DNA from 3 places in the Bacillus sp. AP8 genome. Region 3 is predicted to be linked to each of the others. Evidence: riboswitches for the same ligand, from Rfam matches in the RefSeq annotation. Region 3 holds a riboswitch; each other region holds the start of a gene.
The links. Region 3 has a riboswitch for thiamine pyrophosphate ahead of thiM (hydroxyethylthiazole kinase). Riboswitches for the same ligand answer to the same signal wherever they lie in the genome.

Region 1 (4,446 bases), on a different contig from region 3:
ATAAGTTTCAAACTAATCATGCTGGGTATTAAACTTTTAAGACATACACAACTATTCAAAAAGGAGTTTTATATATGCAATCTATATTATCTACTAATTTAACTTTAAAAAGGCATCTATCTGTTGAAACAATGATCGCTCTTTATAAAAAAGTGAAACAATGGGAAGGTAATGTTTTTCTTATTCAGCATAATAACTTAATCTCAATCTCTTTATCAAAATTCTCCAAATTCATCACATATATGCTTCTTATTGACTTGAAATCACCCATAAAAATGATTTTCGAAGGTGAAAAAGCACAAGAATTTAAACAGACTCTAAAGCCACTATTAAAAAATCAAGCAGCTATTTCAAATTAATTCTTACGAAAAATAAATCGGACAAGGGGAGATCTTTGTGATACGAACCATTTTAACGCTTATTGGAGCAATAGTTGTCATTGGGTTTATCGTAAACTGGCTATTCTAGGAATAAGTTCCAGTACCTTGGTCAGCCTCGAATAGCATAATCGAGTATAGACAGTTTACTCTTCCTCCTTCTATACGGATTGGCTTATGACCTAGAGGAGCTAAAGTGCTGGAGCTAAAATAAAATCGAAAAATCAAACAAACCTATATATAATGTCACCAGGGGCATTTGTTAAAATTCCATATGATAATCCCGCTAATCTTGAAAGTTTTTCGCAACCAGAAAGAGATATCTCTGACTTTACAATATCTTCAGATGAAAGACTAGTTGCATTTGATTCATTATCTAATCCCGAAACGAAAGGTACCTTTTACTATGATATATTTTTATTTGATAGAGATAAACAAGAAGAACTACAACTAACAGAGCATAAAAAAAGGGCATTTAACCCTGCTTTTTTGCAAGACAATTCAAAAGTGTACTACATCGTTGAAAATAGCTAGGAAAAAGATGGTAAGGACCAATTTGATTTATATTATTACGATTTAAAAATAAAAAGAGCCATCATTCTTACAAAAAATGAATAACGGAAAAAGGGCAATCTATGTCAAAAACGATTGAATCGTATTGACATCAGATTAACCCTTTTTAAGAATATACATAGGTATATAGTACAAACTGAGGCGTACTTAGTTTTATCATTGGACATTTTAACATCTATATTTATTGGTCATCGATATAATTGAATATCTTAGAATGAATCAAACTTACATGATATCATTCGAAAATGAAGCTTATGCCATTTTTTTTACTAGAACGCGAGATGCAGTCGTATATAAAGTGACTACTACAACAGAGCATAATATAAAACTTGGTAGCATATACGTTCCATTATATACAGCCGAGAAAGTTGCAATCGAGAAACCTTTTAAATCACTTGATGAGAAATAGATAATTCCAGTTGCAAAATGACATAAAAATCTTAAAAAGCTTCCAACAAAAACTCCCAAAATAATATTCGTAATAGCTTTTCCTCTGTGGCCATTTGCAAATCCTTCCGTAACTCCTTTTGCAAAAATTCCCGCTAATCCTACAACCGTAAATGCTAAGAAATAATCAATAAAGCCTTGAAGTGGATGGATAATATAAGTCATTCCTAACGCAACCTGTAGCAGTCCTAATAAAAAGCCTGTCAATAATCCACCTTTTAATCCCCATCGAAATGCCATTAAAAATACAGGAACCATTGCGATTGAAACGGAACCACCTTGCGGCCAAATTCTTGAAAATACAAAATTAGAGACCATATCCAATAACAAGGCTAGCGCTGCAAAAACAGCAATTTCCACTAAAAATAATGTTTTCTTATTCATTTTTTCCTCCTCTTCCATTGAGGAGTTAAAGATTGAGAGTTATATGTTCCTCATGTTTTTACTTTGTAAAACGTAAAAAAACAATGAGGGTGTAAATGGATCCCACATTGCTTTATCCATAATCACATCCCTACGCTAGCATTAACTAACAGGTTCATAGGGTCAGAACTCCAACGTTCACTCTCAGCCATTAGCTCCCCTTGTGGTAATTTATTCTTTTCAGTAATAATAATGTACATCTAATTCCACAATTTTTCAACTACCTTTTGATATAAATAGTCATGTCAGAAACCTATACTATATACTAACTTCTACTATAATATAGAAAAATAAATAAAAAAAAACAGAATAAAAAGAATATAACCCTACTAAAAAAAGGAAAAAACATAAATGTGTAGAATTAATAAATGATGATGTATTAGTAAAATAACTAAACTTATGTCAATCTTTTAACAAAACATTTTTTCCCTATAACAACCTTACATATGCTATATTTAGAAAATTTAAACATTTTGCCGTTATTTCATTTTAAATAATGGAGGTGGACACTGCTAATATGAGCAAGGAAAGAAATCCTATTATTCATTTGTTAAACATGCGGGAAGAAGAAATTCTAGTTTCATGGAAGCAAAAAATTAACAGAAGCCACAATCATCATAGAAAAAACAAAGTGTTCAAACATCTTCACTTATTATTTCAATTGTACAAAAACATTTTAGAGCATCCCAATGTCGATCACTCTTTAAAGATTAAAGCGCTTTCTAAAAAAGTTGCCAATGGAAGATTTGAAGATGGAGAAGAACTAAAAGAATTTCTAGAAGATATTTCTATCATAAGGTTAAATTTATTTGCACTTATTAGTCAATGTGATGAAAGCATTGATAATAAATCCATGGCAAAGGAAAAAGTTAATTATTTACTGGATTTGTTCTTATATAATACCATTACCATTTTTATCGAATTAACAAATGAACTAAAAGATAAAGAGAATGAGAAGATATCTGAGACCCATCGAGAAAGATTAACTATGTTGGGTCAAATCACATCTAGCTTCGTCCATGAATTTCGAAACCCTCTAACATCGATTAAAGGATTTATCCAACTTCTAAAAGCCGAAAATTCTGATTTGAAATATTTGGATATCATAGCTAATGAACTAGAGCAGCTAAACTCAAGGATTTCCCAATTCTTACTTTTATCGAGAAAAGAACAAATTGATATAAACCCAGTTATTTTTTCTTTAAATCAGTTAATTGAAGAAGTGATTACTTTTCTCTACCCAAGTATTGTCGATACGAATGTTAAGGTGGACACCTTTTTAGAAGAGGACATTTTTATACTTGGCTATCTAGACGAAATTCGTCAAGTATTATTGAACATCATATTAAATGCGTTAGATGTAATCGCACATGTTAAAAATCCTACAATCGTTGTATCAACCTCTAAAAAAGACAGGAATTTTATTGAACTAACTATATCAAACAACGGTCCTCAAATAAAAGATGATTTATTGAAGGATATTTTCAAACCATTTACGACAACAAAGAAGAATGGCACTGGATTAGGTCTTTTTGTGTGTAAAGAAATCATTGAAAAGCATCGAGGAGCGCTATCATGTATTTCAACAGCAAAAATCACGGCCTTTACGATTTCACTTCCAATCACAGTGCCGGCAACTTTGTTAACTGAATAACATAACCATATATGTAAATATATAATCGGAATTTTTCATAATACATAACTAAAGAACAAAACGAGAGAGGGTATCCCAAAAGGCATGATTTGGGTGAATACCCTCTTACTTTGTATCATTTATCTAAATTTTTCATAATAAGCAAAAACATGTTAAATCAGCTTAATACACATAAAAACATAATATATTTTAAAAACAAGCTAGATAAAGCATCGAAGCTGTCTTTTTTTAGTGAACAGATTTCTTTTTAAATCTTCCACCTCTAACTTCCGCAACATTACCCACTGCAAGAAACGCTTCAGGATCGATTTCTTCGACAATCGATTTTAGTTTAGACTCTTCTAAACGAGTTATAACGCAAAAAATTACCTTCTTCTCTTCACCAGTATATGCTCCTTCACCCGTTAAGTAAGTAACTCCACGGCCAAGACGAGCTAATAGAGCTTCACCAATATCTAAATATTTTTCACTGATAATCCAAGCAGATTTCGATTCGTCTAATCCTTGAAGTACGATATCAATTGTTTTGGAAGCTACAAAATAAGCAATTAGTGAATACATAGCTCGATTCCAACCATATACAAATCCTGCACTGCCAAGAATAAAAATATTCACAAACATAATCATTTCCCCAACGGAAAATGGTAGCTTTTTATTAAAAACTATTGCCAATATCTCCGTACCATCTAATGATCCACCATTACGCATTACTATACCTATACCAACACCAATAATAATTCCTCCAAATATCGCTGCTAGTAAAACATCATCAGTAAAACGAGGAATATCATGTAACAAGACCGTTGCAGAAGATAATACAATAATCCCATACATCGTAGAAAGAGCAAATGTTTTCCCTATTTGTTTATAACCGATAAAAAAGAACGGGAGATTTAATAAGAATAGAAAGATCCCTAAGCTGATACCTGTTAAGTGAGAAGAAATAATGGAAATACCTGTTATTCCTCCATC
Region 2 (4,446 bases), on a different contig from region 3:
CAATATTTTGTATAAATATTATTTTTATAAAATTTAGAAAATCATATACTACAGAGGCATATCATAATTAATAGGATGATTGAAAATAAAGCTCCCCTCCTTATACCATATATTCAACTCTTTCAAATAAACGAATCAAAACTGTCGTAACTTCAGCATTAAATATTTTTTAAACATAATGAAAAAAAAACAAAAAAGAGGCTGTCCAATGAGTAACAAGTGATGGACACCCTCTTACATTTTAAGTTATTTCCAAACCACTCCTTCTATTAACCAAAAAGGAAAATAAAACAAAGCATGAAAAATCAGCTTTTTTAGAAAGTCAGAGCACTCACATAAATCGTATCCATAAAAATGCAGATCATATAAAAAGGAACCTCTGAAAAGTAATAAAATATCCCTTTTCTAGAGGTTCCTTTTTATATGTTTATACTTATATTTCTATCTCAAACACTTTCCATCCATCGATTACTTCTTTTGCTTGCTTTTCCTTCTAGTTCTTCAATAAATTGTTGACTATATTCTACTATTTTCAGTTTATCATGGTCCATGGAAGCCACATGATAAGAGTTCTGTAATATTTTTAATTTCTTCTGTAAAGAACTGATATTTTGAAGAATAAAATCAGTATTTTCAGGTGGCGCAACATGATCTATTGCAGATTTTATTCCTAAAACTGGACAATGCACCGTTGGTATTACTTTTTTTGATATATCCATTATTTTTTGTAGTTCATGAACCGCTTTTATGGGTACTTTTGAATAGGTTATTTCGTAAACATTTGCTGCCTTAATATCAGGTTCCCCTTCAATTATATATCTAGGACTGGTTCTTTCTCTCAAATAATCATAGGTAGGTACAGATAAAGCAGCATTAATAACTATAATTCCACTAATATCTTTGTGTTTACTTGCTAGACATAACGCTAGAGCTCCTCCCATTGATTGCCCCAAAATATAAATATTTTCACATGTTTGCTTCAATTGAAAATAGCCCTTTTCTAGCTCGTTGAACCAATCTTCATGAGTACATTTTTCTAAATCTAAATAATGTGTACCATGTCCCTTTAATCTAGGGGCAAGTACTGTATAGCCATATTGCGCCAAGCTTTCTCCCACATATTGTACACTTTGTGGAGTACCCATGAAGCCATGTGAAATGAGAACACCTATCTCATTACCCGGATGAAAAAATGGCTCTGCTCCCTTTATTACATCAAAGTTTTCTCTCATATCGCTCATCCCCTTACCATTTAAATTTAGCTCCTCTTGATTTTCTGTAATTCATTATGAATAGCGCTCCAAGACCGTTTTGAATAAAAAATAGGAATAGACTGTTCATTCGCTCTTTTTTTAATATTGGTTGATAAATTATGGTTGATATAGTCTGTTAAAACTAAAATTAAATCAATATTAGAAGGTATTTCCTTTCGAACCATCTGAGTTTTTCTTCCATTTATATGAATGATTTCTGTAAAACCTTCATTGCACAAATTTTCAGTTATTTTACCTAAATAATCTCCACCTACAACTAATAAAGATTGCATGATTATGAGTTCTCCTTTTCAAAGACTGTTAGATATTTTCTAGTTGCCTATTCAAAGTAAGATATCATGTTATAATTCCATATTAATCATATAATTCATATAAATCAAGTATGAATTAAAATAAAAAATTTTTAGAATCCATATATATATATATGTGCTTCATTTATAATCGCACATTGAAGCTTCGGATATGTCGATTATTAGGATGATATGGAAGCCGCTTTTCAAAGTCAAATGGGCTCTACAATAAAATCAATTTCTTATGTAATGATACTTGTTGTCATTATGACCGTACTTGCTGTTAGCTTAATCTTATACCTTATCATTAAAACAATGATTATTAAACACAAAAGAGAATTGGGTATTTTAAAAGCGCTTGGTTACACTACTTTCCAACTCATAACACAAATCACCTTGAGCTTTTTACCTGTTGTCATCGTGGGAGTTTTATAGGAGGAGTTTTTGGTACTCTATTTTCTAATTCCATTCCTTCCATCCTATTCTCTGAAATGGGCATATTTAATTCAGTCTTCTCAGTCAATATTCCGTTCATGATTGCCTTATGTATTGGTATTATAGTATTGGTATTATAGTATTGGCTTAAATTGTATCTATGTTGGTCACTGGACGAATTAAGCATATTTCAGCTCACAATTTGATTACTGAATAATCTATTTAAAGCTTTAGATACAAGGATTACTCTACTTCTAAAGCTTTTATTTATTCATCTTATAAACTTCTATGCAGAAACTCGCATTTCTAACTATAGCCTAATACTCAATAAATACCATTTAATTTCCAAAATCTACTTGCACATCTTCCAAATACATGCTATTTTAATTAATAACTCGAAACAACCATATATTTACACTAGGGGATCCCTTGATAAGGGCTGAGAATAAAGTAGTTTACTTGCAAACCCTCAAAACCTGAACAGGTTCGTACCTGCGTAGGGAAGTGCTTAAGGCTTTTTTGGACTTATTTAAGGACTAATTCGCACAACCACTTTCCTACTTATTTGGAAGTGGTTTTTTATTATGAAATGAATAGGAGCAAGCATTATGAAATTAATTGCCATAACCGATGACAAGCATTCTGTACATGAACTATCATCAATCATTTTACAAATAAAAGATCGAATTGACTTTATACACATTCGAGAAAAATCCAAAACGACTAAGCAACTTCTTAAGTTATTAGAGCTTTTAATAATGGGAAACCTCCCAAAAGAAAAAATCGTCATGAATAATAGATTAGATGTTTCCTTACTAATGGATATTCCAAATATTCATTTACCTTCATATGGACTACCAGTCAAAAAAGTAAAGCAAAAATGTCCTCATTTCACTGTAGGGCAATCTGTTCATACTTTCAAAGAAGCCACAGAAGCTGAAGCAGATGGTGCTGACTATGTTTTATATGGTCATTGCTTTGAAACAAAGAGCAAACAAGGGAAAACTCCTAATGGATTAGAAACTCTTCGTCAAATAAAAGAGAATCTATCCATTCCCGTTTTTGCTATTGGTGGTATTACACCAGAACGCATACATCAATTACAGCGTATTCGAGCGAACGGAATAGCTGTCATGTCAGGAATTTTTTCAGCATCAAGTCCAACAGATTCCACTAGTCTTTATTATAAAAAGTGTAAAGACAACATATAAGAGATAATGAATTTTGGAATTTTTGTAATTAGCATAAAGTCCCTTATACATTAACAGTCTGAAAGAATTCTATTTTTCAGTCAAGCATTATATAATCCGCATCATTCTACAGCAACTTATCCGATAAAAGATTTGCTAGAAGCTTTTCAAGAAACTTTCTCTGATAAAAGGAGGTGAAATGATGTATATCACTCTAAATGGAAAAATAGCAGAATTACCTCAAGAAGTACTCTCAGTCCAACATCTATTACAGCATTATCAACTAGAAAATCGAATTGTCATTGTAGAGTTAAATAAAGAAATTGTAACCAAAGAAGCCTATGATTCTGTCACGCTTAACGAACGTGATACTGTAGAAATTGTTCATTTTGTAGGAGGAGGATGATTATATGTTAAAAATAGCCCATCATTCATTTCAATCAAGACTTTTACTTGGCACAGGTAAATATCCATCATTTGAAATTCAAAAAGAAGCAGTTGCCGTATCTGGTGCTGAAATTTTAACATTCGCCGTGCGAAGAATGAAAATCTTTGAAGAAAGTCAGCCCAATTTTTTGGAACACTTAGATTTGACTAAATACAAATTATTGCCTAACACTGCCGGAGCAAAGACCGCTGAAGAAGCAGTAAGAATAGCTAAATTAGCTAAAGCTTCTGGTTTATGCGATATGATAAAAGTAGAAGTAATCGGCTGTGATCGCTCCCTTTTACCTGATCCTATAGAAACGTTAAAAGCATCAGAAATGCTACTAGAAGAAGGTTTTATAGTTCTTCCCTATACATCGGATGATGTTGTCTTAGCGAAGCGACTTGAACAACTTGGAGTACATGCTATTATGCCTGGTGCCTCCCCAATAGGTTCGGGTAAAGGTCTAATGAATCCATTAAATTTACAATTCATCATTGAACAATCTTCTGTTCCAGTCATTGTTGATGCTGGTATCGGTTCACCTAAAGATGCTGCATTCGCTATGGAATTAGGAGCCGATGGGGTCTTATTGAATACAGCTGTCGCGAATGCGAAAGACCCTATAAAAATGGCTATCGCTATGAAACTAGCAATCGAGGCAGGACAATTAGGTTTCGAAGCAGGAAGAATACCAGAGAAAAACTATGGGGAAGCAAGTAGCCCTATAACAGGAATGGTGACATCTTGATAAATCGTTACGCTAAGCAAGAACGATTTATAGGTAGGATTGGTCAAAAGCAAATACAAGAAGCACATGTTTTAATTAT
Region 3 (4,446 bases):
TTTATCATATTTGATTTATTCATATTTGTAATTTTTTATATATTTGAAAAAACCGCTCTCAAATTAGAAAGCGGTTAATATTGTTAACTTAATTCATTATTCATTGCAAGCGTATAACAATGATTTAATGGGCCATTTCCTGCACCTAAATTGAGTTGATCTAAAAGGGCACCTGTTATATATTGCTTTGCTTTTTGAATACTTGTTTTCATATCACAACCATCTGCTAAGTGGCAAGCGATGGCAGAAGATAGTGTGCAACCTGTACCATGCGTATTCGAATTATCAATTTTCACGCTAGGAAACCAAGTAAATTGGCCATCACTGTATAGTAAGTCATCTGCCGTTTCCTCTAGATGACCACCTTTGATTAAGATATGCCCCTTATAATTCTCTGCAATGTTAAGAGCTACTTTTTGCATATCTTCTTTATTATGTATAACCATACCACTTAGACATTCAGCCTCAGGTATATTTGGTGTAATTAAGCTAGCTAATGGTATTAATTTCGTAATAAGCATGTCCATGGCATCTTCATTTAATAGTTTGCTACCACTAGTAGAAATCATAACGGGATCGACAACAATATGATTGGGACGATAATCGATTAATTTATCAACGATCACTTGAATAATGTCTGGAGAGGAAACCATGCCGATCTTCACACTATCAGGAAAAATATCTTTCATAATACAATCTAATTGTTGACCTACAAATTCAGGTGTTGCTTCTTGAACAGCATATACACCAGTCGTATTCTGTGCAGTTAAAGCCGTAATCGCACTCATGGCGTACATGTTATGAGCTGTTATAGTTTTTATATCTGCTTGAATTCCTGCTCCTCCACTACAATCTGATCCGGCTATACTTAATACCTTCTTCATTCTGCATCCCTCCATTCTTCAAAGCTACTGATATATTTATCGCTTAATTGTTGAATCATTTTGTTATCCTTATCTGCTGAACGATCGTAAACAGCTATGGTATAGAAACCCGCTGCTTTTGTTGTTTGGATAGCATGAAGCGAATCTTCAAAGACCATAATTTCAGAGATATTAGCCTCCCATTTTTGAGCAGCTAAATAAAAAATATCGGGTGTATCTTTTCCATAACCAACTTCTCCGCATGTAAGAATAAAATCAAAATAATCCAGAACCTTTAATCTTTTTAGAACTAATTCTGCCAATTTCTTTTCCGATGCAGTAACAATACACATCTTTATGTTTTGATTTTCTACATTCTCTAAAAATTCGAGGACGAAAGGTTTTAACTGGACTTCATTCATATATTGATGAATTATGAAATCATGAATTTCAGCCATTACTTCTTCTGTTGTCAAATCTAAAGTGAACTGTTGAATTAAGTAGTTTGCACCTTGCTCAAAGCTTTTTTTATTTAATACCGTTATTAATTCATTTGGCATAATAATTCCTTTATTTCGCAAAAAGGTACATACAGCCATGTCCCATACATTCATAGAATCTATTAAAGTTCCATCAAGATCAAATATGGCATATTTTTTCATTCATTCACCATTCGCTTTGACAAAGCTAACAAGTGTTGACTAGCTTTATCTATTTCATCTGCTCCAAAAATAGCTGAAACAACAGCAACACCATCAATACCAGTTCCACCTAACTTCGTCATATTTTCTTCATTAATACCACCTATTGCTACTATAGGGATCGTAGCTCTTTCACAAATATCTTTTAATGTTTGAAAGGATACAGTGTTGGCATCAAGCTTGGTTGCCGTGTTAAAAACAGCACCTACTCCTAAATAATCTGCTCCATTATCCTCAGCTCTTTTTGCTTCTTCAACTGTATGAGCAGATACACCTAAAATTTTATTAGGTCCTATTTTTTCTCTAACTATATTTACAGGTAAATCGTCTTGACCTATATGAACACCATCCGCATCACAAGCAAGTGCAACATCAACATTATCATTGATAACAAAAGGAATGTCATATTTATCCGTTAACTGCTTAATTTGTAAAGCTTCTTCTAAAAAAGCTTCATTGGACAGATTTTTTTCACGTAGTTGCAAAAAGGTAATGCCTCCCTTAAGAGCTGCTTCAACTTGTTGTACTAAAGAGCTTTCCTTCACCCAATGTCGATCTGTAACAGCATAAAGTAGCAATGAAGATTTATCTACTTTCAATTTTTATCCCCTCACTCAACTTTGTAGAATTCATCTTACTCATATAGTCAATTAAATGCATTCTAAATGTGGACGTTCCCCCATCAGATTGAAGCATTTTGTGATAGGCAAGCTCACCACTTAATCCAATGGCACAAACAGCCGCTGTGGTACTTTCTAATAAACGATCGGGATTCGCTCCACAATATGCACCAATAATGGCTGTAAGCATACATCCACTTCCTGTAATTTTTGACATCATAGGATGACCATTATGGACTATATTCGTCTTCGAGTTGGTTGCTATTAAATCAATTTCACCAGTGATAGCAATCACTGCTCCTGTTTTCTCACTCAATTGTTGAGCAAATAAAATGGCTTCCTCGAGTGTTTCAGTTGTTACTTTATCTGTTGCAGATGCATCGACTCCCATTGTTGTACCGCTTCCTTCAAATACTGTTTTCATTTCAGAAATATTACCGCGAATAACAGAAAAGCGTACTTCTTCCAACAATTTAAATACAGTCGCAGTTCGAAGCTTTGATGCCCCTGCTCCTACAGGATCAAGAATAACTGGATGCCCAAGTTCATTTGCTTTTTTTCCTGCTAAAATCATAGATTGAACCGTTCTTTCATTTAATGTACCAACATTAATTACCAAGCTATTACAAATGCTGGTAATATCCTCTACCTCAGCTACATCATCCGCCATAATTGGAGAACCACCACAGGCCAATATTACATTAGCTACATCATTTACTGTTACATAGTTGGTAATATTATGTACTAAAGGGGTTGTTTCTCTCACTTTTTCCAGGATTGATTCAAACATTCTAGTCTCCTCCATTCGATAAAAATTTTTATTTTCTAAAAAAGAAAATGCGATACACCAAATGGGTATATCGCATAAGAATAACCAAATACAATTCCCTACGTTGGCATTACCCAAATCAGGTTAAAGGGTCAAAGTTACATTTCACTTACTCTCAGCCTGCTTGTGCAAGCCCCCCAAAAATTTATTTACTTCTAAGCTTTGTTACTCGATACTCCCCATCGACAAGTCTCGATTACCACCTTTTACCCAACAAGTGGTGAGTATAGGTGGAATAGATTTTCACTCTAGAAAACTCGCTTTACACGAAGCATCGGCGAGCATCCTCCCTTATCCATAACACAGCTGGTCCTCTCCTACCCCACTGCTTCCAAAAGAGACTCATTCCTTACGCTCGAATCGATCTTTAATACTGGTAAAACTATACTTTATAGAAAACAGCAAAAACAAAAAACGATATACCAATAGGGTATATCGCATCTTTTAGATACTAATATAAAAATTCCCTACGTTGGCATTATCCAAATCAGGTTAAAGGGTCAAAGCTACATTTTGCTTACTCTCAGCCTGCTCGTGCAAGCTCCCCTATCAATGTTGCTCTATTAAACTTGACATCATTCTATCATACTAACATCATTTGTGGTAATTAATTTTTGCAAAACTTTCACTTAACAGAATATACAATTCCATTCTTTGTTTCTTCTCCTCTAATTTCATCTAAATCAAGTAAATAATCAAATTGAGCTAATGTTTCTGACAATGTTAACCCAATTTGCTTTTGGTATATACCTGGAAATAGCTTCATACAGATTTGTAAAACAGTAGCCGGTTCTTGTTTCAATAACTCTCTCACCTTCATTGCCCTTTCATGTTGAGCAGCCAAGCGCTTATGTATTAGATCATTAGGCTGATGAATTTCATCACCGTGCCCTGCAAATACTGTTTGGATTGGCATTTCTAATAATCTATTCAAAGAATGATTTAATAATAATTGTGATTTGGGACGATCGTCTCCTTCTTTCATAGGAGGCTCTATTAATGGATTTGGAGATACCTTTTGTAATAGTAAATCTCCTCCAATAAACGCACCGTCACTTTCTCTATATAATGATATATGACTTTCCGCATGACCTGGTGTTTCATATACAACCCAATCATTCAAACCAGGTACCGTGTCACCTTCTTTAATTGAGATATCCAAACTTCTATTGCAGCTATATTTTAAACCACTTTTCATTGTGCCTACATATTTATGAAACTCAGATGGGATGCCTAATTCTTTTGCTAAATCGAGATAAAAACCTTCATAATAATGAAAAATTGCTTCATCTGGGTTTAGCCAAAATTTATTATTCTCATGTCCCAAAATAGGAGTACCTTCCTCAAAGAAATCCACTCCCCCAACATGATCTGGATGATGATGTGTAATAATGATTTGGTCAATATCCTTCATATCAAGACGCAAATCCTTC

Region 1: linked by a shared signal. The riboswitch ahead of thiT (energy-coupled thiamine transporter ThiT) and the one ahead of thiM (hydroxyethylthiazole kinase) in region 3 are both predicted to bind thiamine pyrophosphate.
Region 2: linked by a shared signal. The riboswitch ahead of BN349_RS19565 (thiamine phosphate synthase) and the one ahead of thiM (hydroxyethylthiazole kinase) in region 3 are both predicted to bind thiamine pyrophosphate.

Annotation. Positions count from the first base shown of each region.
Region 1 covers NZ_CAPG01000003.1:116,074-120,519, reverse strand. Annotated here, with positions in the region: gene BN349_RS00725 (hypothetical protein) at 75-359, shown strand; gene BN349_RS00720 (hypothetical protein) at 621-911, shown strand; gene thiT (energy-coupled thiamine transporter ThiT) at 1,203-1,781, opposite strand; TPP riboswitch at 1,892-1,992, opposite strand; gene BN349_RS00705 (ATP-binding protein) at 2,338-3,474, shown strand; gene BN349_RS00700 (YitT family protein) at 3,703-4,446, opposite strand, start outside.
Region 2 covers NZ_CAPG01000082.1:10,535-14,980, reverse strand. Annotated here, with positions in the region: gene BN349_RS19580 (alpha/beta hydrolase) at 447-1,232, opposite strand; gene BN349_RS19575 (DUF2325 domain-containing protein) at 1,259-1,546, opposite strand; gene BN349_RS19570 (FtsX-like permease family protein) at 1,757-1,999, shown strand; TPP riboswitch at 2,409-2,519, shown strand; gene BN349_RS19565 (thiamine phosphate synthase) at 2,608-3,210, shown strand; gene thiS (sulfur carrier protein ThiS) at 3,392-3,595, shown strand; gene BN349_RS19555 (thiazole synthase) at 3,600-4,367, shown strand; gene BN349_RS19550 (ThiF family adenylyltransferase) at 4,364-4,446, shown strand, end outside.
Region 3 covers NZ_CAPG01000036.1:133,349-137,794, forward strand. Annotated here, with positions in the region: gene thiD (bifunctional hydroxymethylpyrimidine kinase/phosphomethylpyrimidine kinase) at 84-884, opposite strand; gene BN349_RS09875 (HAD family hydrolase) at 881-1,525, opposite strand; gene thiE (thiamine phosphate synthase) at 1,522-2,163, opposite strand; gene thiM (hydroxyethylthiazole kinase) at 2,150-2,974, opposite strand; TPP riboswitch at 3,053-3,163, opposite strand; TPP riboswitch at 3,461-3,571, opposite strand; gene BN349_RS09890 (MBL fold metallo-hydrolase) at 3,639-4,446, opposite strand, start outside.